4 regions of the Parabacteroides caecihominis genome follow, and region 2 is predicted to be linked to each of the others. Evidence: riboswitches for the same ligand, from Rfam matches in the RefSeq annotation. Region 2 holds a riboswitch; each other region holds the start of a gene.

Region 1 (7,988 bases), on a different contig from region 2:
AACCGGAAGTAATATTTGTATCCCACGATAACGTCCGATTGCCGGATGGCAGATAACACTGCGGGAGTAATGTCTGATTCACTGCCGGGTCCGATACCGGCTACGATTATTTTACCTGTGCTCATTTATAGCTTTGAGTTATTGATTCTGATACATTCGGTTGTAATCATACAGACACAAAGATAATCTATTTATTTCGTACCGGTAGACTTTTGACGGTTTTGTTCTTAAAAATGCGCTTTCGCGCTTTGCGCTTGAGTTGCAGGAATTGCAGCCAGGAAAGTACTCGTAGTAACACAACAAGTAAAATAACGCCTAACAGAATATAACTGACTAAGGGAGTTGACATTCTCCCCTCAACAAAAGTATTATCCCCACCCTTACCAAGGGATAATAGCACATACAATTTGGTTATCATAATTTAATAAGAATCTGTATTTTAACAATACAAAGGTAGCCTATGCAGCAGAAGGGGAATATATATAAAATCACATATAAAATATATAATCTGATATTCTTTCAGCTGTTCAGTTTCTTCTTTAATTCTTCGGGGGTAAGTCCGAATTGTGTCTTACAGAACTTATAGAAATGAGAATGTGAACTGAAATCGAAATCGTCGATTATACTTTTGAAATCTTCTCCTTTCGTCGTCAGGCATTTTAAAATCCGTTTCGCCTTTTCATTCAGTAACCACTGGTAGGCAGGAATACCGAAGTTTTCTTTGAATTTGACCCGGAAGGAGTTTATCCCATATCCCATCAGATTGGCCAGTTCTTTGACATTCTTTACTTTCATATAATTTTCCGCTACCTGTTTTTCGAACTCAGACGGGTGATTGGCCAGCAGATAGAAAAAATGACCTAAATCTTTACTGGGGTAGACTGTTTTGAGAAGATAGAACAGTTCCTCTCTTTTGGCAAGATATAAGTTGTAATTCAAATAATTATTCTCTAGATATTGGATGAGAAGTTTTAAAAAGCTGTAGAGAGGTTCGATTATCTTTAGTTCTATCCATTCAAACGAGGATTCGGGTAACAGGTCATATTGAGCCCGGAAACGAAATAACTCATCGATAGTCAGACTATCGAAGGTGAACGCAATAATTTGCGAACATGGAGTAATTTCATAGGTGTATTTTTCATGCCCTTTAAGAAAGAGCATATGCGGTTCGCCAATGGACTTCGTTTGAGTATGTGGAGAATATATTTTTACAGATCCGTCCAGTATGAAGAAAATCATATTATTATATAGGTAAGATTCAGTTAAATCTATTCCTTCGGGCTTTATGAGAAGATCAAAGCCTGCATGTAATGACTGACTGTTAGGTATTTCAGAAGGCGCGTTATTTATCGTACTTTTCATGTTTTTGTTTGGATTTAGTTGTTGTTTTACATTCCATGTGAATGTATATGCAAAAAAAATACAATGTTCCAGTTTGTTATGTATACAAAATATCATTTTATGTGCATATTTTGATATAAATAAAAATGCAAGTAAAGATGGTAAATAATTAGTTGATAACAGATAATATATTTACTATTATTGCTCCTTTAATAATGTAAAAGTTCTGGTTGTGTAAATTAGAATTTCAAGAATGTATTGATATAAAAAACCGGCCTTTCCCCGTATGAGGAAAGAGGCCGGTTTTCATTTGTGACTCTGTGACGGATAATGGACGTTTGACCCGTCAGTCTTTTTCAGCAGCGTATTGCTTCTTCTTATCCATGATATCGACCATTTTGTGTTTGGCCGCAAAACGGGCATGTTCGATGAAGATGTCCTGTATGTCGGGATTCTGTCCCAGACCTTCCATCAGGACGGATACTTTGTAACCGTTGTCTTCCAGCTCCTTTTTCCAGTCGCCTGCTATATCATTGTTGGCATGGTCGCCGGCAACGAACATGAAAGGCATGAGCATGACTTTCTTTACGCCGCTGGTCTTGAGCTTGGCAAGCATCGTATCGAAAGTGGGATAACCTTCGATCGTTCCGACATGGAAGTTGTCATAGCCTTTTGCTTTCAGCATATAATCGGTCATGGCATACTGTGCAGTCGAAGGAGTGTAGGTGCCGTGTCCCACCAGGACGGTAGCTCCTTCCTTGGCTCCTTTCCGGACGATAGCTGCAATGACGTTTTCATAATCTTCGGGAGTGTACAGCAGCGGGTTTCCGATACGGATATCCTTGAACTCTTTTTCCAGTGAGGCGATATCTTTGCGGAGGGATTCCATTTCTACGCCTTCAATGATATTTGTGGACTGGATCAGGATATGGGTGAAACCATCCGCTTTCAGTTGTTTCAGTGCTTCGGCGGGGTTGACTTTATCAATACCCCGTGTTTTCAGGCGGCGCATAATGATGCGTGAGGTATAGGCTTCGCGTACTTCGACTCCTTTGAATGCTTCTTTCGCTTTGTTATTGATGGCGTCGATCGTCAGTTGGCGTGTTTCGTCGTAGGTGGTTCCAAAATGGACCATCAGCAGCGCTGCCTTATCGCCTGCCTGCATGGATGCGAACAGGTCGGAGGATTTGAAATTTCCTTCGCCGTCATCGTGGGGAACGGTCTGGGCAGGGGTGTCGGTCACTGTCTCCTGCAACATACCGTGTGCAAAAGACATACTCATTGAACAACCTACAAGAAAGGCTGTCAGCAGACATTTCTTTTTCATTGAAAGAGATTTGTTTTATGTTCATAATAGCCCTCCTGGCCCCGGGAGAACGGATTTGTCTGTCTGGCAGGTTTCCTGACTTGCCCGGAAAACGACCTTCCCATCCTTGTTTCGGACAGTGGTGTAAGAATGCTTTCCTTATTATCGGGCTTCACAGTAGCGGGCACTGTTCCGGATTCTCACCGGATTCCCTTTTATACGGCAACCGGAGGCTGGCGTATCACCAAAGCGGGACAAAGATAGAAATTTATTTAAAATAAGGGAGCTTTTATAATCTCTTAATTGAATCTTCCGCAACAACTTTCTCATGGATTGTGTTCCATTTACCACAATAAAACCGGACATGGAATATGTCTTACTATTAACATCAAACAATTGTATATATGGAGTGGTTTGCAGATTTGCTCAAACATTATCCGGAACTGGCTATCTTTCTGACACTGGCTTTCGGTTTCTGGATAGGTAAATTTAAGATAGGTAAATTTTCTTTGGGAACAGTTACCAGCGTATTGCTGGTCGGTGTATTAATCGGACAATTGCATATCGATATCGGGGCACCCATTAAATCCGTATTCTTCCTTCTGTTCCTTTTTGCCGTGGGATATAGTGTCGGTCCGCAGTTCTTCCGCGGGCTGAAAAAGGAAGGACTTCCGCAGATGCTTTTTGCTGTACTGATGTGTTTGTTCTCTCTGTTCGTTCCTTTTTTGCTTGCCAAGCTGATGGGCTATAATGCCGGAGAGGCGGCTGGATTGTTGGCTGGTTCGCAGACGATCTCTGCGGTGCTGGGGGTAGCGGAAGATACGATCAACCAGAGCGGGTTGAGTGCGGCGGACAAAACATCCATGATCAATGTGATGCCTGTGGCTTATGCCGTCTGTTATATTTTCGGTACGGCCGGTTCTGCCTGGCTGATGAGCGATGTGGCTCCCCGTTTGCTAGGTGGACTGCCTTCGGTAAAGAAGGCTTGTAAAGAGCTGGAAGCAAAGATGGGTACCGACGACGAAAGCGAGCAACCCGGTTTTATGCCGGCAGCACGTCCCATCACTTTCCGCGCTTATAAGATCAGCAATGACTGGTTCGGGGCGGGCAAGACCATACAGGAGCTGGAAGATTCTCTGGAAGGGCAGGGCCGTCGTCTGTTTGTGGAACGCGTACGTATCAGTAATGTAGTGTATGATGTGAAACCGGACCTGATGCTTCAGAAAGGGAACGAGGTGGTGTTGAGCGGTCGCCGTGAATTTGTGATCGGAGAAGAAGACTGGATCGGTGACGAAGTGAACGACCTTGAATTGTTGGACTTCCCAGCAGAGACATTGCCCGTGCTGATCTCCCGTAAGAAGTTTTCGGGAATGACTGTAGCCGGTCTCCGCAGTGAAAAGGTGATGCACGGCGTCAGCATTAAAAGTATCAAACGTGCGGGTGTCAATATACCTGTGCTGGCTGCGACAAAAATTAATCCGGGCGATATGCTCGAACTGGTAGGTACCAAGATGGAGGTGAATGCCGCGGCTGCGACTTTGGGTTATGCCGACCGGCCGACCAACCAGACGGATATGATCTTTGTCGGCCTGGGGATCTTTATCGGTGGCGTGATCGGCTCGTTGGTGGTACATTTCGGAAATATACCGATCAGCCTGAGTACGAGTGGCGGGGCATTGATTGCAGGACTGGTATTCGGATGGCTTCGCTCCAAACACCCGACATTCGGACGCATTCCGGAGCCTTCCTTGTGGGTATTAAATAATGTAGGACTGAATATGTTCATTGCTGTGGTCGGCATTACGGCCGGACCGAGTTTTGTGACCGGCTTCAAAGAAGTAGGCGTGAGTCTGTTCATTATCGGGGCGCTGGCTACGACCATTCCGCTGATAGCCGGTGTCCTGATGGGCCGCTATCTCTTTAAATTCCATCCAGCCATTACACTGGGTTGTACTTCAGGAGCACGAACAACGACAGCTGCCCTCGGTGCGATAGAAGATGCGGTGGAAAGCCAAACGCCGGCGTTAGGATATACAGTTACTTATGCTGTCGGTAACACCTTGCTGATTATCTGGGGAGTGGTTATCGTGTTATTGATGTAAACAGGATAAAATCCAAATAATTACTTATACATTATATATAATATGGAAGAAAACAATAAAATCGTAGTCACCCGTGAATACGAAAAGAAAATGTCGGAGATCAGTCCGTTCGAATTAAAGGACATACTGATCCGGTTAGCCGACGAGAGTGCCCGCAAAAGTACCCACATCATGTTGAATGCCGGTCGTGGCAACCCGAACTGGATTGCTACCACGCCACGCGAAGCCTTTTTCCTGCTCGGCCAGTTTGCTTTGGAAGAATGCCGCCGCGGGGTTAAACTGGAAGACGGCATGGTCGGTCTTGCCGGCGTTCCCCAGAAACCAAGTATCGCCTATCGGTTCAGGGAGTTTCTTGACAAACATGAGGGGGCACCGGGTTCCGAACTTTTACGTGATACCTATAATTATATGGTACGTGTAAAGGATGTTGATGAAAACGACCTGGTACATGAGTGGGCAGAAGGTGTGATCGGTGACCAGTATCCTGTTCCCGACCGTATTTTGAAATATACGGAAGTGTTGGTGCGTGATTACCTGAACCAGGCATTATGTAACAACCGGCCGCCCAAAGGTAAATTCGATTTGTTTGCCACCGAGGGTGGTACGGCTGCCATGTGTTACATCTTCGACTCCCTTCAACAGAACTTCCTGTTGAATAAAGGAGACAAGATCGTCCTGTTTGCTCCGGTCTTTACCCCTTATATAGAAATACCCGAACAGGCCCGTTATCTGTTTGATGTAACGGAAATACATGCGCTGAAAATGACGGGTGACGGATATCATACCTGGCAATATCAGGAAAAAGACCTGGATGTATTGAAGGATCCGTCTGTCAAGGCTGTCTTTATTGTCAATCCGAGTAATCCGCCTTCTTATGCTTTGACACCCGGATTGATGGAGCGTATTGTCGACATCGTTACCAATTATAATCCCAACCTGATGATTATTACCGACGATGTATATGCCACTTATGTGCATGGTTTCCGTTCCCTGATGGCAGAACTTCCTGATAATACATTGTGCGTTTATTCTTTCTCCAAGTATTTCGGTGCGACAGGCTGGCGTCTGGCGGTCATCTCTTTGCATGAAGATAATATATATGATCGTATGATTTCCCAACTGCCGGAGGATAAGAAAGCGGCATTGGCAAAGCGTTACAGCAGTATCATGCTCGACCCGTCGAAGATGAAGTTTATCGACCGCATGGTAGCCGACAGCCGCCAGGTCGCACTTAATCATACATCCGGACTTTCCCTGCCACAGCAGACACAGATGTCTTTGTTTGCCTCTTTCTCCTTACTGGATTCCGAGAACCTGTATCAGTCCCGCATGATCGACATCATTCACGAACGTCTGCACACTCTTTGGAAAAGTTCAGGATTTACCTTGCTGGATGATCCTCTCCGTGCCGGTTATTACAGTGAAATAGATATGGAAGTATGGGCAAAGAAATTCTATGGAGACGATTTCTTCGAATATCTGAAAGCCAACTACGAACCGGTCGATGTCGTGTTCCGCCTGGCACAGGAAACATCGCTTGTCCTGTTAAACGGCGGAGGTTTCGATGCTCCCGAATGGTCTATCCGTGCTTCGCTTGCTAATCTGAAAACGGAAGACTATGTCCGGATCGGCGAGGGGATCGCTTCCATCCTTCATAGTTATGCCGCGAAATGGCAAGAATCGACAAAAGATAAATAAGTTAAGAATAGTTTATATATCGTTGAACAAAATAAGTTCGCCACGCGTTTTATAAATGAACGTGAGGCGAACTTTCTTATTTGTATAGACAACCTCTATCGGGTCATAGACATTATTGAATAAAAGGTGTTTTATTTATATATACATTTGTTAATGACAAAATAGAAATGCAAAACGATATGATGTCTTATATATTACATTCTTTACGACATGAAATTTTTTTATTTGCATATACAAGCATTCTGATAAACAAACAACTAATAAGATTATAATATGGTGTACGACATTGAAATGCTGAGAAGCTTTTATTCCAATTTCCCGAAAAGGGTAGATGTGGCCCGCGAAAAGATCGGTCGTCCGATGACTCTGGCCGAGAAAATCTTATATGCTCATTTATATGACGAAAAGGCATTACGCCTGTTCAGGCGTGGAGACGATTATGTGAACTTCCGTCCCGATCGTGTGGCGATGCAGGATGCAACGGCCCAGATGGCATTGTTGCAATTCATGAATGCAGGAAAAAAGAAATCCGCTGTCCCGGCAACCGTCCATTGCGATCACTTGATCCAGGCGAATATCGGTGCGAAAGCAGATATTGAAACGGCAACAAAAGGGAACAGCGAAGTGTATGATTTCCTGAAATCCGTATCCGATAAGTTCGGTATCGGTTTCTGGAAACCCGGAGCAGGAATTATCCATCAGGTAGTATTGGAAAACTATGCCTTCCCCGGCGGAATGATGGTCGGAACAGACTCACACACGCCGAATGCCGGCGGATTGGGAATGGTAGCTATCGGTGTCGGAGGTGCCGATGCCGTCGATGTAATGACCGGGATGGAATGGGAACTGAAGATGCCGAAGCTGATCGGTGTCAAGCTGACCGGACGTCTGAGCGGCTGGGCTTCACCGAAAGATGTCATCCTGAAACTGGCCGGTATCCTGACCGTAAAGGGCGGGACGAATGCCATTATCGAATATTTCGGAGAAGGTGCTTCCTCTATTTCCGCTACGGGAAAAGCGACAATCTGTAACATGGGTGCCGAAGTGGGTGCCACTACTTCATTGTTCCCGTACGATCTGAATATGGCAACTTATCTGCGTGCCACTGGCCGCGATACCGTTGCAGCCTGGGCCGATGCTATCCAGGATTATCTGGAAGCCGATATGGAAGTAAGGGCACAGCCGGATGAATATTATGACCGCGTGATCGTCATCAACCTGTCCGAACTGGAACCGCATATCAATGGCCCCTTCACTCCGGATGCGGCAACGCCTATCTCTGAGTTTGCCGCGAAGGTAAAAGCAAACGGCTATCCCCGTAAGATGGAAGTCGGCCTGATCGGTTCATGTACGAACTCCTCTTATCAGGATTTAAGCCGTGCCGCCTCTATCGCCCGGCAGGCTTTTGAAGATAAAATACCTGTTGCTTCCCCGTTGATCATCAACCCGGGATCGGAACAGATCCGTTATACAGCCGAACGTGACGGTATCATCGGTGACTTTGAAAAACTAGGCGCGACCATTATGGCAAACGCCTGCGG
Region 2 (7,988 bases):
GCCATCGTATTCTGATAGAAAATGGAAGCATATCCGGCCAGACTGCTGACCCCTTCCTGAATACGGGCACCACCCGAATCATTCAGGGCAATTACCGGCGCTCCGTTTTTCAATGCCAGTTGTTGCACCTTGACGATCTTCGCGGCATTCGTTCCGCTCAATGTTCCTCCGTAAGCGGTAAAGTCATAAGCATAGACAAACACTTGGCGTCCGTCTATCTTGCCATACCCCGAAACGATCCCGTCACCCGCTATTTTGTTCTTTTCCATACCGAAATTGGTACAACGGTGAATGACAAACTTATCCAGTTCGACAAATGTACCCTTATCCAGTAACATGTCAATACGTTCACGGGCAGTCATACGTCCGGCTTCATGCTGTTTCTCTATACGTGCCATACCGCCTCCCAACGAAGCAGCCTTATCCAGTTCTTCAAACGTTTTATATAAATGTTCTTTTCCCATTTTAATCCTCTTTGTCTGTTATTATATCCAAAGTCAGAAGGACCTGGTTGCTCGTCACCGAATCCCCTTCCTTTACCTGCACATCGCGTACCGTGCAGGCCGAACTTACCTTATAATTACTCTGCATCTTCATTGCTTCGATCACTACGACAATATCGCCAGGTTCGAGACGGTCGCCTTTCTGAACAGCAACCTTCACCACCTTGCCGGGCATCGGAGAAATAATCTTATTGTCCTGCCGCTCTTCGCTATTCCTGCGCATACGCAAATATTTCACCTGCGTATCAACAATATCCACACCATAAGAGAGGAAATGGGTATTCACCGTATAGTTTTTACCACTTTCTCCGCGGATCAGTTCTGCATTATACGAAACACCGTTGTGCAAAATAGAACAGGCGCCATTTTCGGCCATTACGACATCGACTTCATAAGGGATACCGTCAATAGTCAACCGGACTTTGTTTCCATCTTTACTGACCAACGAAACATCCGCAACTCTTTTTCCAATATGTATTTCCATAAATAATAATTATTCAATAGTGCTAATGTGCCGATTATTAAATACGCAGGACTCCTTTTTGTAATCCGAATTCACGCCAGCGGCTGATCGGACGATTGTCGGAAGCCTGACCGGATCTGTTTTCCTCCAGATTGACCAGATAATCTATATAGGCAGCGATCATAGCTATATTTTCAGTCTCTGTTCCACCCTCTTCTACGGGATGTTGCAATTGTCCGGCATTTTTTTCAATAAAAGAAGTATCATACTTTCCCTGCACAAAGTCGGATGTATCCATAATCCGACGTAAGTAACCGATATTCGTTTTCAACCCGGTAATCTTATACTCATGCAATACCCGCCGCATGCGTTCGATCGCATATTGGCGCGTTGTCGCCCAAACGATCAGTTTTCCGATCATCGGGTCGTAATAAACCGGTATTTCATATCCTTCATACACATAACTGTCTACACGGACACCGATGCCGTTCGGCTCTGTCAATTGTTTAATGACACCGGGAGAAGGCATAAAACCGGCTTCTGTATCTTCTGCACAGATACGGCATTCAATGGCATGTCCGCGCTGGACGATCTCCTCCTGGCGGATATGGAGCGTTTCGTTGTTAGCCACCCGGATCTGTTCTTTTACCAGATCGACGCCTAAAACTTCCTCGGTAATCGGATGCTCCACTTGGAGACGCGTATTCATTTCCAGAAAATAAAAATTCCGATGTTTGTCCACCAAAAACTCAATGGTACCAGCACCTGAATAGTTGACAGCTTTTGCCGCAGCAACAGCCTTTTCACCCATATTTTTTCTTAACTCGGGAGTGATGAACGGAGATGGACTTTCCTCCACGATTTTCTGATTACGGCGTTGAACGGAACATTCACGTTCACAAAGATGGATTACATTCCCGTGATTGTCACCCAATACCTGAAATTCGATATGATGAGGTTCCTCCACGAATTTCTCCAGATAAACTGTGTCGTCACCAAAAGACGATAACGATTCCGAGCGGGCAGAATGATAAGCCTCCACCACATCTTCTTCTTTATAGATCAGTCGCATCCCTTTTCCTCCGCCTCCCATAGAGGCTTTCAGCATAACGGGGAAACCGATTTCCTTACATATCCGAACGGCTTCGGCAGCATCCTGCAACGGTTGTTGCGTTCCCGGAACAACCGGTACACCGGCCTCGATCATCCGCTTACGGGCTGATATCTTATCGCCCATCGCCTCCATCGTCTCAGCAGCCGGGCCAATAAAAATAATATTTTCCTCTTTACATCTGCGGGCAAAAGCCGCATTTTCCGAAAGGAAACCATAACCGGGATGAATGGCATCGGCTTTATGAATTTTCGCCGCTTGGATAATCTTTTCTATATCCAGATAACTATCTTTTGATGCGGCAGGCCCTATCAGGCAGGCCTCATCAGCATAAAGTACATGCCGTGCCGCCCGGTCGGCTTCCGAAAAAACAGCCACAGACTGTATTCCCATCTCCCGGCAGGAACGCATCACACGTACGGCGATCTCGCCACGGTTTGCAATTAATATCTTCCGTATCATATCAATGCTTTAAATGTTTATAACGGGGATTCACCTCACAGGCATAGAAATATTTCTTGATCTCATTCAAACAGGAGTTGCACAAACATCCCGGATAATGGACCTTCACATAAGCAAGCTGGAGTTCATCCAATTTCACAGGCACACAATGACAGGCGGATATATCATCTACCCGACAAACAAAAGAGCCCCCACAACGCGGACAATCTTTCTCCATAAATCTGATAAATTTAGAATAAACAATCATTTCGAACCCGTATCCTAACCCACGAGGATATGAGCCTTTAACGAACGGCAGGTCTTCTGACTGACTCCCATCCTGAAGCCTTCCCGACACATGTCAGTGGCATAAGTTATTTTCAGGATGTTATTAGAGCTTCACAGCAGCGGGACTGTCCGGGATTTACACCCGATTCCCTTTTAATCTGTATTTCCAGAATCAAAAATACAGAACCATTTCGGTGCAAAACTACAAAAATAAAAGACAAAACAATGATATAAAATAAGTTTTTTATACTTTTGCGCCCCGGTTTAGGTTTATCGCCCGTTTTTCCGCCAGCAAAAAGAAACATTCCGGAATAGAATCCGGTTCATATATAAAAAGTACGACATGAGTAGAAATGAATCTTTGCTACCCGTAGCCAAATTCATCGCAGAGTACTCCGCCCATATGATGGGATGCGGGGTACACACATCCCGGGTAGTCCGGAGTTCCAAACGAATAGGAGAAGCATATGGCGCTGATGTTAAAATCAGCATTTTTCAGAAAAATATTATTCTGACGATCTCCGACAATGATACGAAAGAAACATACAGCGAGGTGATCGATATCCCCGCTCTTCCGATAAGTTTCGAGAAGAACGCCAAACTGAGCGCTCTGAGTTGGGAAACGTATGACAAACATTTGCCGTTGGAAGAATTAAAAGATAAATATGAGGAGATTATCGCCAGCCCGCATATCGATCCGCTTTTCGTTCTGATACTGGTAGGCTTTGCCAATGCCTCTTTCTGCCGCCTGTTCGGGGGAGACATTACCTCGATGGGGATTGTCTTTTCTGCGACTATCACCGGTTTTTTCCTGAAACAACAGATGCAGATCCGGAAATTCAATCATTACATAATTTTCGTGGTATCGGCCTTTATTGCATCGCTTTGTGCCTCTACAGCGTTGATATTCGACACGACCTCGGACATTGCACTGGCAACGAGCGTCCTGTTCCTGATACCGGGCGTACCGCTGATCAATGGGGTTATCGACATTGTCGAAGGGTATATACTGACCGGTTTTGCCCGGCTGGTCAATGCGCTGATGCTGATTATCTGTATCGCGATCGGGCTTTCTTTCACATTAATGATGGTAAAAAACAATTTGATATGATAGTATTGGATATTCTTTTAGACGGACTTTTTGCAGCCATTGCAGGTATTGGTTTCGGTGCGATTTCCGACCCACCTATGCGAGCGTTTCCTTACATTGCCTTGCTGGCTGCCGTAGGCCATGCCTGCCGATTCTGCCTGATGACTTTCTTCGGGGTGGATATCGCTACCGCCTCCCTGTTCGGGGCATTGGTGATCGGATTCGGAAGTTTGTGGCTGGGAGGCAGGATTTACTGCCCGATGACAGTGCTTTATATCCCGGCTTTATTGCCGATGATCCCAGGCAAATTTGCCTACAACATGGTTTTCTCGCTGATCATGTTCCTCCAGACGATGGACGAACCGGTACAGAAAGCGAAATATATTGAAATGTTCATGTCGAACGGTTTCGTTACCTTCACCGCGATCTTCATGCTGACGGTCGGTGCGACACTGCCGATCTTCCTCCTGCCGGGTAAGGCTTTTTCATTAACACGACGCAAATAAAATCATCAGCATACGAATAACTCTATGGAAATTTTCTGGAAAACGATAGGACTCTACAATGCAGCAACCTGGGAATGGCAACTGGGAATTATCCTGATCGGGATAATATTGACCGTCCTGCTGACCCGCAACCCTCAGCCGTGGGTAAAGAACGGAATGAAAATCTATCTGATTGCCGTCTATCTGTGGATATCGGTCATCTACTACTACATCTACTGTGCCGAGCGCAGCTACAACGAAGTGATGGCCTTATTCTGGGCGATCATGGCGATACTATGGGGATGGGATGCCTTGTCAGGATACACTACTTTCGAACGTACCCGCAAATATGACTGGTTGGCGTACTTCCTGTTTGCCATGCCGTTTATCTATCCGCTGATATCGATGGTACGGGGACTGACTTTCCCGGAAATGACTTCGCCGGTCATGCCTTGTTCGGTCGTTGTTTTCACCATCGGACTCCTGTTGTTCTTCTCTAAGAATATCAACATGTTCATAGTCCTGTTTCTGACACACTGGTCGCTGATCGGCTTGTCGAAAACATATTACTTCAATATCCCGGAAGATTTCCTGCTGGCCAGTGCTTCCGTCCCGGCGTTATATCTTTTCTTCAAAGAATATTTCGCCAACAACCTGCACACCGGCTCGAAGCCGAATGCGAAATATGTAAACTTATTACTTATCCTGGTCTGCGTTGCCATTGGGATATTACTGACGACAACCATGTTTATCGAATTACTGAAAGACAAATAGCAATCCGAATAAGCAATTATAGATATTTCGTACCATCAACAGACAGGGCGATCGACCGGAATCGCCCCTGTTTTCTCTGTTTTTTTGCATAAGCAATTGATACCTTTCACATTATACATCATTATCACCAAGCAGACTTTTTGGGAAAACTTTTTATCATCAAAATCTTCAAAGTTTTCCATTTTCTCGATTTTCATATCTAATTATCAACGATTTGACATAATTTAACTCGTTAAAAGTTTTCCAAAAAGAAAACCATATAATAATTGGACATACCTTTGCAGAAGAATAAAAAGTAATACACCAATACAATTATCATGATTCAGACAGTTATCAAAAGGGATGGACGTATCGTCGGATTTAATGAGGAAAAAATAGTAACGGCGATCCGTAAAGCGATGCTGCATACGGAAAATGGAGAAGATTTGCAGTTGATCCGACAGATCACGGATCATATTTCATTCAAAGGAGAACCGCAAATGACAGTCGAAGCGATTCAGGACGCTGTCGAACTGGAATTAATGAACAGTAGCCGCAAGGATGTGGCTCAGAAATACATTGCCTACCGCAATCAGCGCAGTGTTGCCCGTAAAGCAAAAACCCGCGATATGTTCCTGGAAATCATCAATATCAAGTCGAACGACATTACCCGCGAAAATGCAAATATGAACGCAGATACCCCCGCAGGTATGATGATGAAATTTTCCAGTGAGACGACCAAACCGTTCGTTGACGATTACCTGTTGAGCGAAGAGGTAAAAGAGGCGGTTGCCAACAATTACCTGCATATTCATGATAAAGATTATTACCCGACCAAGAGCCTGACTTGCGTACAACATCCGCTGGATCGCATCCTTAAATATGGATTCTCGGCCGGACACGGTGAATCGCGCCCCGCCAAACGTATCGAAACGGCAAGTATCCTGGGATGTATCTCTTTAGAAACTGCACAAAATGAGATGCATGGCGGACAGGCGATCCCGGCTTTCGATTTTTACCTGGCACCTTATGTGCGTAACAGCTATATCGAAGAAGTCAAAAATCTGGAAGATCTGAATGGCGTAGACTATTCACACCTTTATAATAAAGAAATAGACGATTATGTAACCCGTCCGCTGGATGGCCTGGCCGGAGACAAACGACTCGTACAGCATGCTATCAATAAAACCGTCAGCCGCGTTCATCAGTCCATGGAGGCTTTCATCCACAACATGAACACGATCCATTCACGCGGTGGTAACCAGGTGGTATTCAGCTCCATCAACTACGGAACGGATACGTCTGCCGAAGGCCGCTGCATTATCCGTGAATTGCTGAAAAGCACATACCGGGGTGTCGGCAACGGCGAAACTGCCATTTTCCCGATTCAGATATGGAAAAAGAAACGGGGCGTAAGTTATCTGCCGGAAGACCGGAACTATGACCTGTATGAACTGGCCTGCAAAGTGACAGCCCGCCGCTTCTTCCCGAATTTCCTGAACCTGGATGCCACATTCAATCAGCATGAAGACTGGAGAGCCGACGATCCCGAACGTTACAAATACGAAGTGGCAACCATGGGATGCCGTACCCGCGTATTCGAAAACCGTTTCGGACCGAAAACATCTATCGGACGCGGCAACCTGTCGTTCTCGACGATCAACATCGTACGTCTGGCAATCGAATGCATGGATATTAAAAATAAGGAAGAGCGGATTGCCCGTTTCTTCGCAAAACTGGATGAAATGCTGGAAACCACGGCCCTTCAACTTCATGAACGTATGGAATTTCAGAAAACGGCTTATGCCAAACAGTTCCCACTGCTGATGTCCTCTTTATGGCTGGGCAGCGAGAAACTGAAACCGACCGATACAATTGCCCCGGTCATCAACCAGGGCACACTAGGAATCGGATTCATCGGACTGGCAGAATGCCTGGTTGCCCTGACCGGCAAACATCACGGCGAAGATGCAGCCTCACAGGAACTGGGATTACGGATCGTGACTTATATGCGCGACCGTGTAAACCAGTTCTCGGAACGTTATCAGCATAATTACAGTGTACTGGCAACTCCGGCAGAAGGACTTTCCGGTAAGTTTACCGCTAGAGACCGCAAAAAATTCGGACCGTTACCCGGTATTACCGACCGCGATTATTACACGAATTCCAACCATGTCCCGGTATATTACAAATGTAGCGCCCGCCATAAAGCAGAAGTAGAAGCCCCTTACCACGCACTGACAGGCGGCGGCCATATCTTCTATGTGGAAATAGACGGCGACGCCACCCACAACCCGGAAGTGATCATGAAGGTGGTCGACATGATGGATAAATACAATATCGGCTACGGCTCGGTAAACCATAACCGCAACCGCTGTCTGGATTGTGGCTACGAAAACGCAGCAAACCATCTGGACGAATGCCCCAAATGCGGCAGCAAACATCTGGACAAGCTACAACGCATCACCGGCTATCTGGTAGGTACAACCGATCGCTGGAACAATGCCAAGTTAGCGGAGTTGAATGACAGAATTATTCATAATTAGAAAAATACGATGTTATCGATTATTGATATTATAGAAGATACGACTGTAGACGGTCCGGGATTCCGGACCGCTATCTACGCTGCCGGCTGCCCAAACCAGTGTCCGGGTTGCCATAACCCTGAATCGTGGGATATCAATAAGGGCCGACCTGTTCCTACTGAAGAGATACTGGAAAAGGTTCTCGCAGATGATTTTGCAGATGTAACTTTCAGCGGGGGCGACCCGATGTTTCAGCCGGAAGAATTCACCAAGCTGGCACGAGCCATCAAAGAAAAAAGCCGGAAAAACATCTGGTGTTACACCGGATA
Region 3 (7,988 bases), on a different contig from region 2:
CGTTACCGGGATTCCATCCTAACAGAGCCAAGAAGTTAACAACCGCTTCCGGCAGGTAACCGCTTTCACGGTAACCTGAAGAGATATCACCGGTTTTAGGGTCATGCCATTCCAACGGGAATACAGGGAATCCCAAACGGTCACCGTCACGCTTGCTCAGTTTACCATTTCCTTCCGGTTTCAATAACAAGGCCAGGTGGGCAAACTGCGGCATCGTATCCGCCCAACCCAAATAACGGTACAGCAATACATGAAGGGGAGCGCTCGGCAACCACTCTTCGCCACGGATCACATGAGTGACTTCCATCAGGTGGTCATCGACAATATTTGCCAAGTGGTAAGTAGGCAACTGGTCAGCCGATTTATATAATACTTTATCATCCAGGATAGAAGAGTTGATTACCACTTCACCACGGATAATATCATTCACATGAATATCTTCGTTCGGCTCGATCTTGATACGGACAACATACTGGTTTCCAGCATCGATCAACGCCTTTGTTTCTTCAGTAGAAAGTGTCAAGGAGTTACGCATCTGCAAACGGGTGGATGCATCATACTGGAAATTCGCAATTTCCTGACGTTTGGCATCCAGTTCGGCCGGTGTATCAAATGCAATATAAGCCAAACCGTCATTCAGCAACTGGTCGACATATTGTCTGTAAATAGCTTTTCGCTCACTCTGACGATACGGACCGTATTCGCCACCAAAGTTCACACCTTCGTCGAATTTGATACCCAACCAGGTAAGCGCTTCAATAATATAAGCCTCCGCTCCCGGAACAAACCGTTGAGAGTCGGTATCTTCAATACGTAAGATCAAATCTCCGCCATTCTGTTTGGCAAATAAATAGTTGTATAAAGCTGTACGAACACCTCCGATATGCAGCGCCCCTGTCGGGCTGGGTGCAAAACGGACTCTAACTTTCCTTTGAGTCATAATTATTTCATTCTATAATAATGCGGCAAAAGTAGTCCTTTTTTTTCTCTTACTAAACTTTTTTATGTACATTTCGCCCTCAAATGAGAATCTTATGAAACTAAAAAACTATAGCATACATCCAGCCGTATATTTCATCGTGGCATCTTTGCTGATCGCCTACTTTTTTCCTCGCGAGGGAAAGTTCCGTTACCAGTTCTATGAAGGCAAGCCCTGGAGGTACGGATTACTGACGGCTCCAAGCGATTTTCCTATATATAAAACTGACGCAGAAGTCGATGCGGAAAAGGACAGTGTGTTGAAAAACTTCGAACCGTATTTCCGTATGGATGCGACTGTCGAGAACACGGAAGTCGACAAATTACGGGCCGCCTATACCGATGGCCTGAACCGGAAAGCGACACCTGCCTATATGCAGTATATCGAAAACAGCCTGGTCAGCTTATATAAAAACGGGATCATTGCACCGCAGGAACAGGAAAAACTGAAAAAGGATAACTATGAGCGTGTCAATCTGTTAGAGAACAATATCGCCCACTCCCGGTATGCCAGCGACTTTTTCACCGTAAAAACGGCTTATGAGTTTATCATAAACAATTGTCCGCCGCGGCTGGACAAATCGGTCCTGCAATCCTGCGATATAAATAACTATCTGAAAGAAAACATATCGTATGACGAAGCGATGTCAGAGAAAGTGAAAGACGATATGCTCCGGAGCGTATCCCTGGCAAACGGTATGGTACAGGCCGGAGAACGTATTGTAGACAGGGGAGAGATTATTGATAACCATACATATAATGTACTGCGTTCGTTGAAGATCGTGCACGAAAGCAAATCTGGCGGCGCACAACGCCAAAGCATCATTCTCGGAGGGCAGTTTGTATTGGTCTGCGGCATTATCTTCTGTTTCTGGTTATACCTGTGGTCTTTCCGGTTAAAGATATTACACAACAGGCGGAATGCGCTTTTCCTTATTCTATGCATATTTGTCAGTTGCATATTAACGGAGTTATGCGTCACTTATGCGCTGTTCAATGTTTATATCCTGCCTTATGCAATCGTGCCTATTGTTGTCCGGACCTTCTTCGATTCGCGTACAGCCCTATTTACGCATCTGGTCATCGTGCTGATCTGTTCGTTGATGGTACCTTTCCCGCATGAGTTCCTGCTATTGCAGATCATCGCCGGAATGGTAGTTACATTCAGTCTGAGAGACCTCTCGGAACGTTCGCAACTGATTCGCTGCGCATTCCTGATCTTTATGTCCTATACGTTATGTTATATCAGCCTTGCCCTCTATCAGGAGGCAGACTTCAACAAGATCAACTGGTTGATGCTTCTATACTTCGGTATCAATTTCATCCTGCTGATGTTTACTTACATCCTGGTTTATATGCTGGAAAAAACATTCGGATATGTATCGAGCATCACGCTGGTGGAACTATCCAATATCAATACGCCTATTCTTAAAAAGTTGTCGGAAACATCTCCCGGAACATTCCAGCATTCCTTGCAGGTTTCTATCTTGGCATCGGAAGCCGCTGCAAAAATCGGGGCAAACGCCCAACTGGTCCGTACAGGAGCCATGTATCATGATATAGGAAAGATGGCAAACCCGGCATTCTTCACCGAAAACCAAAGCAGCGTGAATCCGCACGGCCAACTGACTTTCGACCAGAGTGCCAAAGTAATCATAAATCATGTCACCGATGGAGTCAGGATTGCAGAAAAGGCATTGTTGCCCAAGGCCGTCGTTGATTTCATCCGTACACATCACGGATTAGGAAAGGCTAAATATTTCTATAATTCATTCAAAAACCAATATCCGGATAAAGAGATCGATGAAAAGGCGTTTACTTATCCGGGACCTAACCCGTTCTCGAAAGAGACTGCCGTGCTGATGATGGCAGACTCCGTTGAAGCCGCCTCCCGCAGCCTGAAAGAGCATACGGAAGAAAGCATCAGACAGTTGGTGGATAAAATTATTGACGGACAGATAGCAGACGGATTACTGAAAAGTGCCCCGCTGACGTTCCGGGATGTAGAGACGATCAAAAGCGTGTTTGTCGACAAGCTGAAAACAATGTTCCACACCCGTATCAGTTATCCCGACCTGAAGAAATAGTTTCAAGCAATCCTCCACAGGCGTCTTCCAGCAAATCGAGTACCAACTCAAAACCGGAGGCGCCCCCGTAATACGGGTCGGGGACATGATCATACAACTTATTACGGGAATATTCCGTCATCTGATGTATTTTGGCTACTGATTCCAGATCGGGAGCTTTCCGTTTCAGGTCATCTATATTCCGGTCGTCCATTCCGATGATCAGATCAAAATCATAAAAGTCAGTCGTACGAACCGGACGGGAAATAGAATCCAGCACATATCCCCGGCGGGAGGCATGCGCCCTCATCCGCTGATCGGCTCGTTCTCCCTCATGGTATCCCATGATCCCTGCGGAATCTATTTCTATATAATTCTCAAGCCCGGCATCTTTTACCAGTTTCTTCATCACCGCCTCAGCCGACGGAGAACGACAAATATTCCCCAGACAAACAAACAATATCTTATATTCTTTCTTCTCTCCCATAATTTTCAATTCTCAATTTTCAATATTCAATTATCAAGCCGGGTCCACATCATAATGCACCAGCAATTGCCTGAATGGCAAATAGCGTTGCATCTCTGAATGGACAGCCTCCAGTATTTCCCTGACAGGGGCGATGGCGGCGGCTATCTCTATTTTCAACACAATCTTCTTGATATGCAAAGTCTGCACACGTGTTACCGGAGGGGTGACAGGTCCCAGTACCCGTTCTCCGAGACGGGCATGCAGTTTCTCGGCATAGATCACCGACAGTTCCTGCAAAACCGACTCATTGCGGCTCCGGAGCACCAATACGATCAACCGATAATAAGGAGGATACCGGAACATGCTGCGCTCGCTCAACTGCAAACGAACCATTTCCTTATAAGCAAAATGTTGCACCATCCGTATCAGAGGATGTTCCGGCTGGGAAGTTTGCAAAACAACCGTACCACGTTTATCCCTTCTCCCCGCTCGTCCGCTTACCTGCACCATCAGTTGGAAAGCACGTTCGTGAGCCCGGAAATCGGGATAGTTCATCAGGTTATCGGCATTCAGGATTCCAACAACACTGACATTTCCGAAATCCAACCCTTTCGACAGCATCTGCGTTCCGATAAGGATTTGTGTCTTTCCTTTCTCAAAGTCGGAAATGATGCGTTCGTAAGCCGTACGGGTACGCGCCGTATCAAAATCTAACCGTTCGACCTTCGCCGAAGGGAACAGGGAAGCTATTTCCTCCTCCACCTTCTCTGTCCCAAAACCCATCATCTTCAACTCTACACTCTGGCATTCCGGACAATGAGGCGGCAACTGGATGGTATATCCACAATAATGGCAAACCAATTGGTTATGATATTTATGATAGGTCAGGCTGACATCACAGTTCACGCAATGAGGCACCCAGCCACAACTCTTACATTCGATCAGCGGGGCAAACCCACGCCTGTTCTGGAACAAGATAGCCTGTTCACCGCGTGCCAGGGACGCATTTACTTTCTCGACCAATAACGGGGAGAAAAGTGTGTCCTTCATGATCTTTTTCCGCTTCAGTTCCTTTATATCGGCAGTTATGATCTCCGGCATCAGGCAGTCACCGTAACGGGTAACCAACTCTACCAGTCCATACTTACCGGTCGTTGCATTGAAATAAGAATCGATCGAAGGGGTAGCAGATCCCAGCAGCGTCTTTGCACCATGCATTCCCGCTAACACGATTGCAGCATTGCGGGCATGGTAACGTGGGGCTGGATCTTGCTGCTTATACGTATTTTCATGTTCTTCATCCACAATGATCAGTCCCAGGTCCTTGAACGGCAAAAAGAGAGAAGAGCGTACCCCCAGCACTACCATCGGTTCGTTCCCATGCAGGAGTTTGTTCCATACTTCCACACGCTCGTTATCTGAGAATTTCGAATGATATACCAAGAGCTTATTACCGAACAGTTTAGCCAGCCGTTCGGTGATCTGCGTCGTAATAGCTATTTCAGGAAGCATATATAGAACCTGGCGTCCCAGCTTCAGAACCTCGTCTATCAGCCGTACATAAATTTCCGTCTTACCGCTGGAAGTAACTCCATGAAGCAGGCAAACATCTTTAGATGCAAAGGTATCATGTATTTCGCTATACGCTTTCTCCTGTGCCGGACTAAGCGAACTGAGAGGTTGCAAACGGCATACCGGAACCTGCAAACGCCCCACTTCTTTTTCATAGCTTTCAAGGACTCCCCGTTTCAGCAGCCCGTCCAATATCGTTGATGAACAACCGCTGCGTTCCAGTAATTCTTTTTTGGATACTTCCACGGTTAAAGCCGGATTTAATGCGTGGCTCAGATCAAGGAAGCAAACCAGCAAAAGTTCCTGCTTCTTGGCCCGCTTAAAATCAGCAAAGGCTTCCTGCAAGCGCTCTTCGGTTGCATATTCCCGAGACAAACGGATAAATGCCTGCATCTTCGGAACAAACCCGCGTTTCATCTCTTCGCTGACCTCCACTGCCCCACGGGCCATCAGGGAAGCAACTATGGGAACGACATTGCGCAGGCCTGTTTTCTTTTCCAACTCCGAGACTGTTAACTTGAGCACTCCTTTAAAAGCATCCAGCACAGCCTGCTCATTAGGACGCAAAGGACCGTCCGCCTCAAAATCAGCATTATAGGTAACAGCCGTCTCGCTTTCCAGTTTCAGCCCGGAAGGTAAAGCCGCTTTATAGACATCCCCCAGTTTACACATATAATAGGAGGAGATCCATTTCCAAAAGCGAAGTTGCGGCCTCCGCAACACAGGGCTGGCATCCAGCAGGGCATAAATCTCCTTCGTCTCAAAGTCCGTATTCGGCCTGCGTTCATGTACTTCCATCACAATGGCAGTATAGTAACGTTTCTTGCCGAAATGAACAATGACCCGGCAACCGGGAGTTACGGCCGCCTCCAGATCCGTCGGAATACTATATGTATAGCTATTCTCCAACGGCAGGGGTAGTATGACATCTGCATATTTCATTTCCGAGGTCAAAAGTAACAAAAAAGGCCGGACTGTTAAAGCCCGGCCCCTCATATCTTCTGTCTGTTATCAGAACAGGATAGCGGCTGTCACCGACCATCCGCGGTTCTTGGCATTCAGATCATATTTTTCCGCACTGTAATTATCAGTCAGTCCCAGGCCATAGTTTATACCGACCTGCAAATGGCTGATCAGTTCCACACCTGCACCGAAATTAAGACCGGCACTAAAGTTTTTCGCTTTCACCTGTCCTACTACACTTCCGGGAATCTCCCAGAATTTATCGCCACCTACACGGAAACCTATATACGGACCGGCAGCCAGATATCCTTTAATGATAGGCAATCCGAATTTCCATTTCAAATTCACCGGGACATCGATATAATCTGTTTTCACATTCGTGGAAGTTCCTGTCTCCGATTTCACATCCATCCCTTTCTGTGAATAGAGGATAGCCGCATCCAGCCCTACTCCTATCAGAGGAATCGTTGTCTCGATCATCGGACCGATCTGGAAACCAGTTACATTATCCGCTTTTAGAATATCTGAATTCAAATGAACGGACGATATATTCAAACCGCCTTTTACCCCAAACTTCAACTGGGATTTAGCGGGAACAGCAATAAATGCCATCAAAATAATCAAAACTAAACCTGTAACCTTTTTCATATTGCCTGTTGTTTTATAAATACTATCTGCAAATAAACATACTTTTCCAATAATAAACAAGTATTCCGTCTTAACTGTTCAGTCTTTGAAAAAGAAAAGCATGGACCACCGACGGAGCTCATCCCGTCAACCGAACCATGCTTCTTTTCCTAATTATTATGGCAAAATAATTAAAAACAGATCCTAAAAGGACAGCAAACTGGGAATGGAACAAGAATAGAAAGACATCAGATGTCTTGTTTTTCTCATCCGGCCTTTCCTCGAAGCCGTCGAAAGAATATGCCTTGCAGGTCTTCTGACTTACTTCCGGATCAAGCGCCTTCCCATTCCCCTTACAGAACAGTGGCAAAAGTATGCCTGATACGTTATGAAGCTCACAGCAGCGGGACTGTCCGGGATTCACACCCGGTTCCCTTTTAATCCTTACCCGCGGATACAGGCTCGGAACAATGCATGTCGCAAATATAGAGATATTTTTACATCTTATGGTAGCAGATCCTATAAATTTTATTTATTATGTTTACGATATTCGTCTATTGCGTCTTTTACCGAGCCGTACATCAGAAGTAACCGTTGCGACTGACCATAATTCAAGCCCAGTTCCTCAGCGACCATCCGTGTCCCACGGTCGATCAGTTTCTGGTTGGTAAGTTGCATATTTACCATCCGGTTGCCTTTTACACGTCCCAGTTGGATCATTACCGAAGTAGAGATCATGTTCAAGATCATCTTTTGCCCTGTTCCGGATTTCATACGCGAACTGCCGGTAACAAACTCCGGGCCTACGATCATTTCAATGGCTACATCCGCCTCCGCTGCCATCGGAGAATCCGGATTACTGGAAATGGAAGCTGTCAGGATTCCTTGCTCACGTGCCTTGCGCAAAGCTCCTATTACATAGGGAGTCGTCCCGGAAGCGGCAATGCCGATTACTGTATCTTTTGTTGTAATATGGTGCTCCTGCAATTCCTCCCAACCGCGGTTCAGATCATCTTCCGCATTTTCTACCGGATTACGAAGCGCTTTGTCTCCACCCGCGATCAGTCCGATCACCAGGGTTGGCGGCATTCCGAAAGTAGGAGGTATCTCCGAAGCGTCGAGCACGCCCAGACGTCCGCTTGTGCCGGCGCCCAGATAAAAGATACGTCCCCCTTGTTTCATCCGGGGGACGATCTGTAATACAAGTTCTTCAACTTTAGGTATCGTTTTCCGGACTGCTGACGCAACCTTCTGGTCTTCCGTATTTATATCGTCCAGTAATTCCCGGACCGACTTGCTTTCCAGATTATTAT
Region 4 (7,988 bases), on a different contig from region 2:
GTACTGTTTTTGCTTATAAGTATGCTAATGCAAAACCAGCAACAGGTGTTACAGCCTTGACTATTCAAGCTACTAAACCGACAACAGTAGCAATGACAAAAGATGATCTGAATGTTTTGGACGGTGGTACAAATGGTCTGTATTTCACTTTAACTCCAAAGAAAAAGGATCTGAAAGTTGATATGATCAGTGGCGTTAAATTCCAGGCTGAAGATATCACTGGAGGTTATGTTGCTTTGAAAGAACTTGGTACTAAAAAGTATCTGCGTGTAGATACTGCTGTTCATGTTGCTACCGGTTTGAATAAAGATAATCTTTATCAATTGGCTCGTAAAGAACTGAAAACAGGTGAAACTACTGCAGCTTCTGTTCCTAACCATTTTAAGATTGTAAAAGATTTGTTTAAAGACAGCGTTTTTGTTTCAATCAAACAAGATGGTTCAAGATTTACGTATGATGAAGCAGGTAATGCAACTGGTTCACAGTGGGCTACAGCTATGGTTTTGACAGGAACTCCTCATGCAGCAGCTGATTATTGTACTTTGTCAAGCATCTTATTAACTCCGACTACAGAAGTAATGACATTCTACAAACCGGCAGTTCCTACTTCTGCTACATTGGTAGAGGAAAACTTGCTTTTTGCAGTTTCTGATCCTGCAACAGCAAGCGACTATAAAACATCTGTAGCTGACGGTTTGTATTATATTAAGAACTCTAAAGGTCAGTACTTAGCATCTCCGATCTACAATAACGGTGATGAAGCAAAATGGGTAACTGTTGATGCTAATGAACAGAGCGTTGCTAATATGCCTGCTTATCAGTGGGTTGTATTAAAAAATAATACACTCTCTTATTTTGCCGATAAATCTACAGTGGAAATTATCAACCGTGAATTTGCAGATTTGAAGACAAATGCAAATCAGTTGTATAAAAATGAAGGTGCTACTTATTACTATGCAGGAGCTGAATTTGATGATTTGGCAATTACTGACTCTTTAGTATTCGAACAGATTACAGATAAAGCTGTATTAGGAAACGAAAATCTTGGTTACAAGAAATTGACTGAAAACGAATTGAAGGTTAATCGTTATACATTCAATTACTTCAATCCGTATGTAAGCGACAAATATATTGGTAAGTCAACGGATTCTTTGTTAGTTGTAATGGATGGTATTATTCCGTTTGAATTAACAGCTGGTACTGAAGAAGCTTATGGTTATACAGTACCTGCTAAAGGAAACCGTATTGCGGATTTGAAACAATTGAAGAGACAGTCTTATACAATGGTTTCTCCTTCTGCAAAGGGTAACTTGAAGTTCGGTCAGAATGTAGAACATAAATATGTAATTTCTAAAGAAAACGATATTACAGCTACTCCTTTCTACTTCAAAGAAAATAACTATGCTAAGCGTGCAAGCGATGACGCAAAGAACAGTTTCTATGCTTTGGTTACATTTGATGTAAATGCTTCAACTGCAGATGATATCAATGGTAAAGCTGGTGTTGCAGACGAAACATTAGATGCTACATTGAAACAACAGGTTATCAGCGAAGTAAGAACTTCTTCTTTCTTAGTTGCTCCTTATGGTGCTCCTTTATATCGTCGTTTCAACTCTAAGGTTTTGGAAGGCAATGAAGAAACTCCTGATGCTCCCGATACATTACGTTTCGTAGAAAAATATCGTAAAGAATATTTACAGGTAGAAGCAAACGAAAACTTCAAGGTTGATGGTATCAAGTTCTTAGGTATCTATACTCCTGACTTTACAAAAGATGGTAAATCATTTATCGTTGATACTGCATTCGTAAATCGTTGGAATGGTGCTATCAAACCGCAATATTTGATCTCTATTAACCGTATGGATCAGGCATTCGAACCGGGTGAAATGTGTCCTGTATGTAAAGAAATTGTAGCAAATGGTGGTACTCGTCCTGTAAACTGTCCTCACGATAAAGCAGGTAAGGCTCCGTTCCACATGGGTGAATATCTGGTTAACTTCGCAGACTCTGTAAATAATGCAGCTAACAAAGCTGATTATGCTTGGAAAGGTTACACTCGTGCTGGTTTCGTGAAAGCAGCTCATATGGGTGATAGCTTATTCATTTTGACAGGCCGTTTTGCAGATGTAACATTAGCTACATTCGATACTGCTGTTATCAAACAAGCTGTAAAAGATAAGAAATATGCAGAAAAGTATATCGTAAACTTACAGAAAGACAATCACAAAGCAGTAACATGGTCAATGCGTTTTGTAGATCCTGAAAAGGCTGCTAAGGAAAATGAAGAAGATCGTGCATTCTTAATGGAATCTCAGAAAGCTGAAGGTGATAAAGATATTGCTCCGACTAAGGGACAATGGTTGAAGATGCAGAACGGTTGTATCGTATTGTCAGGTTCTTTGGATGGTTCAGAATCTTCATTCGATCAGATTACTGGTGCTGATGATGCTTTGATCTTCAATGTTGAACAGGGTAATAAAGAAGATATAGCTACAGAAAACGAAGCAATTTCTACTTCAACTGTTAGCGTAATCGCTGGTAACGGTGACATCACAATCAAGGGTGCTGCTAATAAGACTGTTACTATCAGCAACGTTCTTGGTCAGACAATTGCTAGCACAGTTCTTTCTTCTGACGAAGCAACTATCTCTGCTCCTGCAGGTATCGTAGTTGTAGCTGTTGAAGGCGAAGCTGCTGTTAAAGCAATCGTAAAATAAGAATTAAAGAATAATTAAATAGAAAATAGCTTCTCTGCCTTTCCCCTATGGGGAAGGGCAAGTAGCCTGTGAAGGCGAACAGATTGGAAGCGTAATTTTAGTAATAAAAATAAAATAAAGTTCATCCATGAGTATCCCTGCGAAGGGAGGAAATGGACAAAAAACAACCCCGGCGGTATTTAATACCATCGGGGTTTTGTTTTTAATGAGCTCCTGGAAACGGAGTTCATTATGTTTAATAGGAAACCGTATTCTATACAATACGATTTCCTGTTGAATAACTATTGATTACTGATTTAAAGCCTGCTCGATATCCGCAATGATATCGTCCGCACTTTCGATGCCGACAGAGAAACGGATCAGGTCCGGAGCGATACCGGCTTCCTTCAATTGTTCGTCGGTCAACTGGCGATGCGTATGGCTTGCCGGATGAAGCACACAAGTACGGGCATCGGCCACATGAGTAACGATTGCAGCCAGTTTCAGGCTGTCCATAAACTTGATGGATACCTCACGTCCGCCTTTCAAGCCGAATGACAGGACACCGCATGAACCGTTCGGAAGATATTTCTTTGTCAGTTCGTAATATTTATTTCCTTCCAGATCCGGATAGTTTACCCAGGCTACTTTGTCGCAATTCTGAAGCCATTTAGCTACGGCTAGTGCGTTTTTACAATGCTGCGGCATACGCAGATGCAATGTTTCCAGTCCCAGGTTCAGCAGGAAAGCATTTTGCGGAGACTGGATAGAACCCAGGTCACGCATCAACTGGCTGGTAGCTTTGGTGATATATGCCAATTTCCCGAATGTCTTTGTATAAGTCAAGCCGTGATAGGAATCATCCGGCTGGCAGAGGCCCGGGTATTTGTCTGCATGCGCTTCCCAGTCGAAGTTACCGCTGTCGACGATACAACCTCCGACGGCAGTCGCATGTCCGTCCATATATTTGGTCGTAGAATGCGTAACGATATCGGCACCCCATTCGAACGGGCGGCAGTTGATCGGTGTGGCAAATGTATTGTCGACGATCAATGGTACGCCATGTTTGTGAGCGATACGGGCAAACTTTTCAATATCCAGTACCATCACTCCCGGGTTGGAGATCGTTTCACCGAACAATAACTTGGTATTCGGGCGGAACGCTTTGCTGATTTCTTCTTCACTGGCATCCTGGTCGATGAATGTACATTCGATACCCAGCTTTTTGAGGGTAACGGACAACAGATTGTATGTACCGCCATAAATACCGGTTGCGCTTACGATATGGTCGCCGGCTTCGCAGATATTGAAACAGGCAAAGAAGTTGGCAGCCTGTCCCGATGAAGTCAGCATTGCTGCCACACCACCTTCCAAAGCGGCGATCTTGGATGCTACGGCATCGTTGGTCGGGTTTTGCAGACGGGTATAGAAATAACCACTCTCTTCCAGATCGAACAGTTTCGCCATCTGTTCGCTGGTCTCATACTTGAAGGTAGTACTCTGATAGATAGGCAGAACGCGCGGTTCTCCTTTTTTAGGTTGCCAGCCACCCTGCACACACAAAGTTGCCGGCTTGAATGAATTGCTCATATTATTAAATGTTTGCTATGTAATTATATTCTGCTGACAAAAGTAAAGAATAGTTCGTTCCATTAATACAAATCTACGATCATTTATAAAAAATAGGGTACTGTTTAAAAATAATCTTTACCTTTGCCCCCGGTTTTGGTGTCACAAATCCAGTTCTACGGAAAAGTGATGAAAAGGGAATCAGGTGAAAATCCTGAACAGACCCGCTGCTGTAAACTCCGCCAAAGTCGTTGAACACAACTCAATCCACTGTTCGCAATGAATGGGAAGGACGTTCAATGACGGAGTAAGTCAGAAGACCTGCCAGAATCAGTAGTTTTAAGCTTTCGAGGAATAAGGCTGAAAAACATGTAAGTAAGGACTTGACTGTATCCTGTAGAGAGTTCTGACTGTTCATGTGTTCCGTTCAGTTTTATCGAAAGCCTGTCGTTAATATATAATGTTTTTGATGGGATGAGAGGTTTCATACATGTATTTTTGTTGTTTATTTGTTTGTTCCCTGTAAGTCTGGCGGCGCAAGACAGGGTCACGCTGTCCGGAGAGGTGAGGGGAGAAGATGGTGCTCCGCTTCCTACGGTTACTGTTGCCATCGAAAATACGACGGCAGGGACATACACCGACGACCGGGGGCGCTATTCACTAAGCATGAAACCAGGAAAACATACCCTTATAATTACCCTACTGGGCTATAATACAATAAAAACAACTCTTGATATCCGCAGGAACAAGACGCTCGATTTCGTTATGGCTGAAAATTCCGTAACCCTGAATTCTGTCGAGGTGTATGGCAAATCGAAAACACAGAAGATCAAGGAAGGTGCTTTCTCGGTAAATGCCCTTGATGTAAAATCGCAGATCAACTCGTTGAAGAATCTTACTGATATAGTGAACCGGACGACCGGAATAAAGGTCCGGGAAGAAGGAGGAGTCGGTTCTGATTTTGATCTTTCCATCAACGGGTTATCGGGTAATTCCGTCCGTTATTTCATTGATGGGGTGCCGTTAGACAGTAAAGGGAGCAATGTGACGCTTGCCAATCTACCTGTCAACCTGATCGACCGGGTGGAGATCTATAAAGGAGTGGTGCCTGCTTCGTTGGGAACGGATGCATTGGGCGGTGCCGTCAACATTATTACTAAGGCGGAGAAGGAGAACTTTCTGGATGCATCTTACAGTATTGGTTCCTTTCATACACACAGTGCCGACCTGAATGCACAGTTTGTGGAACAACGCACAGGCTTGATTGTGCGTCCTACCGTTGGCATCAACTATTCGAAAAATGACTACCGGATGAAGGATGTTCAGATGCGTGACGAGACTGGCGACCAATTCATCTATGGCAATCCCAAACGTTTCCATGACGGTTATTTTTCGCTTTTAGCACAGATAGAAGCAGGAATGGTAGGCAAATTTTGGGCGGACGAATTCTTTGTGTCGGCATCTTATTCCAAAACAGACAAGGAACTGCAAACCGGCTCCGTACAGACCAAAGTGTATGGCATGGCGGAGCGTAATTCGGATGCGTGGAATGTGTCGGCACGGTACAACAAACACAACTTTCTCACAGAAAACATGACATTGAAGGCGACCTTGTCACACACATGGGATCATTCCATCACCATTGATACCGCCTACCGTAAATATTATTGGGACGGAGGCTACATCGTGAGTCAACGCAACGAAATCCGTGGCGGCGAACGCTCCATACGTCACTATAAGCGTCCGCTGACTATTGCTCGTGCCAATTTGGATTATCAGCTGAATGAGCATCACGGCTTTAACCTGAACTATAATCTGAGCCGGACGGGCAACGACCGCTACGACGATTTAGACCAGAGTTTCGAGCCGTCTAACGATGCGGTAACCAAACATATCGTCGGACTGACTTACAGTCAATCGCTTTTCGACGGCAAGATGCAGAATGTATTCTTTGCCAAAGACTACGTGAACCATCCCAATATCCGGCAGACCGATCAATCCACCGTAACCGGCTCGGACAAGGTACAAGGTTCGACTACGAAAAACTATTTAGGATACGGAGCCGGACTGCGTTATACGTTCTTCAACCCGTTGGCTGTAAAGATTTCATACGAGCATAGTGTACGTTTGCCTATTGCCCGGGAACTGTTGGGCAACGGAACGACCGTCTATGCCAATGTGGCGTTAGAGCCGGAGAAGAGTAACAATGTCAATCTAGCCTTGTTCGGAACATGGCGTCCGGCCGCCCGTCATACCGTCTATTACGAGACAAACGGTTTTTTGCGTTATGTGGACAACTATATACAAACTTCCGTCATCGAAAAAGAAGGTATGTTGCAGTATGTCAACGATCCCGCTGTCCATATTAAAGGTGTGGAAGGTGAAGTCAGCTATGACTGGGACGGACGGTTGCAACTCATGGCTAATGTCAGTTACCAGGATGCCCGCGACCAGCAAAAGTATAAGGAAGACGGCAAGCCTTCTGCCACCTACAACAACCATGTGCCTAACCGTCCCTGGCTGTTCGGCAGTGCGGAGGCAAGTTATACGTTCCGCAACCTTTGGCAACAAGGCGGCAAGTTGCGGTTAGGTTGTACGTTCCAGTGGGTACATTGGTATTTTCTGACCTGGGAAGCCTATGGCAACCGTGATACAAAGGCGCGTATTCCTTCGCAACACATTTGCAATGCCAATGCTACTTACTCATGGAAGCATGACCGCTACAATATCGCATTGGAGTGTACCAACTTTCTCGATGAAACGGCTTACGACAATTATAAGCTGCAAAAGCCCGGACGTGCTTTCTTTGCGAAATTCAGAGTCTTTATTAATTAACATTCATATTAAAAACAAAAGAAAATGAAGAAGTTCAAATTTGCCTTGTTAGCCTTCATGACAGCCTTGATCTCATTTGCATTCACGGCTTGTTCTGATGACGATGAAGTAAAAGACGTGCCTGTTACCGCAGTCACAGTTTCCCCGACTACATTAGCCTTGAAGACGGGAACCACAGGAACATTGACGGCTACCGTCGCCCCGGAAAATGCAACCGTAACAACTGTTTCATGGACCAGTTCGGACGATAAGATCGCTACAGTAGATAAAGGTGTAGTCACAGCTGTTGCCGAAGGTACGGCGACGATCACCGTAAAAACGGATGATGGTGCTTTTACTGCCACTTGCGCTGTCACGGTGTCCAGCGATGCTCCTGCTTTCGACGAAAGCAAGTATCATTTCGACTTGTTCCTGACGGTAGGGAAGCATGGCGGCATGAGTAGCAAGAATACAACTATTGTCCATAGCATCAATAAGCTGACTGCCGATGCGGGAACTATTACCGTTAAAAGGGAAGGAGCAGAGCTTGAAGAGTACTCTATGGAAACCATCTCGAAGGGTAAATATTACTATCAGATTCCTTCTACCAACGACCGTTTTGTAAAGTATCAAATTAAGGATAACAAAGTTGTGACGGTAGCAGAACGCCCGTTCAAGACAAATACTTATAAGGTACGTTCTTATACCCACGCCTGGATTGACGATAACACGCTTGTTATCATGTCTACCAATGGGGACAAGACAAAAGTACTTTGGACAAAGCTGAAGGCGGACGATATGTCCATCATCGCTGAAGGCGAATTGAGCATCACCGTTCCGAAAGGATACAACACCCTGAGTACTTCAGGAATCCTGACTTATCGTGAAGCTGATAATAAACTATTCTAT

What was found. Region 2 has a riboswitch for cobalamin ahead of NBH14_RS11405 (cysteine-rich CWC family protein). Riboswitches for the same ligand answer to the same signal wherever they lie in the genome.
Region 1: it holds a riboswitch for cobalamin, as region 2 does, so the genes downstream of both, NBH14_RS08920 (sirohydrochlorin cobaltochelatase) here and NBH14_RS11405 (cysteine-rich CWC family protein) in region 2, are expected to answer to the same signal.
Region 3: it holds a riboswitch for cobalamin, as region 2 does, so the genes downstream of both, NBH14_RS06885 (porin family protein) here and NBH14_RS11405 (cysteine-rich CWC family protein) in region 2, are expected to answer to the same signal.
Region 4: it holds a riboswitch for cobalamin, as region 2 does, so the genes downstream of both, NBH14_RS10325 (TonB-dependent receptor) here and NBH14_RS11405 (cysteine-rich CWC family protein) in region 2, are expected to answer to the same signal.

Annotation. Positions count from the first base shown of each region.
Region 1 is NZ_JAMOKS010000008.1:230,569-238,556, reverse strand. Features, by position in the region: gene cobJ (precorrin-3B C(17)-methyltransferase) at 1-125, opposite strand, end outside; gene NBH14_RS08925 (AraC family transcriptional regulator) at 520-1,362, opposite strand; gene NBH14_RS08920 (sirohydrochlorin cobaltochelatase) at 1,688-2,599, opposite strand; cobalamin riboswitch at 2,717-2,911, opposite strand; gene aspT (aspartate-alanine antiporter) at 3,052-4,749, shown strand; gene NBH14_RS08910 (bifunctional aspartate transaminase/aspartate 4-decarboxylase) at 4,792-6,447, shown strand; gene NBH14_RS08905 (aconitate hydratase) at 6,721-7,988, shown strand, end outside.
Region 2 is NZ_JAMOKS010000011.1:165,209-173,196, reverse strand. Features, by position in the region: gene NBH14_RS11420 (acyl-CoA carboxylase subunit beta) at 1-464, opposite strand, end outside; gene NBH14_RS11415 (acyl-CoA carboxylase biotin carboxyl carrier protein subunit) at 466-987, opposite strand; gene accC (acetyl-CoA carboxylase biotin carboxylase subunit) at 1,025-2,539, opposite strand; gene NBH14_RS11405 (cysteine-rich CWC family protein) at 2,541-2,756, opposite strand; cobalamin riboswitch at 2,816-3,013, opposite strand; gene NBH14_RS11400 (threonine/serine exporter family protein) at 3,150-3,917, shown strand; gene NBH14_RS11395 (threonine/serine exporter family protein) at 3,914-4,402, shown strand; gene NBH14_RS11390 (DUF6064 family protein) at 4,427-5,155, shown strand; gene NBH14_RS11385 (hypothetical protein) at 5,191-5,352, opposite strand; gene NBH14_RS11380 (anaerobic ribonucleoside triphosphate reductase) at 5,473-7,680, shown strand; gene nrdG (anaerobic ribonucleoside-triphosphate reductase activating protein) at 7,690-7,988, shown strand, end outside.
Region 3 is NZ_JAMOKS010000006.1:223,824-231,811, forward strand. Features, by position in the region: gene gltX (glutamate--tRNA ligase) at 1-940, opposite strand, end outside; gene NBH14_RS06870 (HD family phosphohydrolase) at 1,035-3,065, shown strand; gene NBH14_RS06875 (low molecular weight protein-tyrosine-phosphatase) at 3,040-3,531, opposite strand; gene priA (replication restart helicase PriA) at 3,565-6,027, opposite strand; gene NBH14_RS06885 (porin family protein) at 6,097-6,696, opposite strand; cobalamin riboswitch at 6,965-7,163, opposite strand; gene murQ (N-acetylmuramic acid 6-phosphate etherase) at 7,204-7,988, opposite strand, start outside.
Region 4 is NZ_JAMOKS010000010.1:117,828-125,815, reverse strand. Features, by position in the region: gene NBH14_RS10335 (DUF6383 domain-containing protein) at 1-2,717, shown strand, start outside; gene NBH14_RS10330 (O-acetylhomoserine aminocarboxypropyltransferase/cysteine synthase family protein) at 3,006-4,286, opposite strand; cobalamin riboswitch at 4,406-4,608, shown strand; gene NBH14_RS10325 (TonB-dependent receptor) at 4,740-7,100, shown strand; gene NBH14_RS10320 (DUF4374 domain-containing protein) at 7,125-7,988, shown strand, end outside.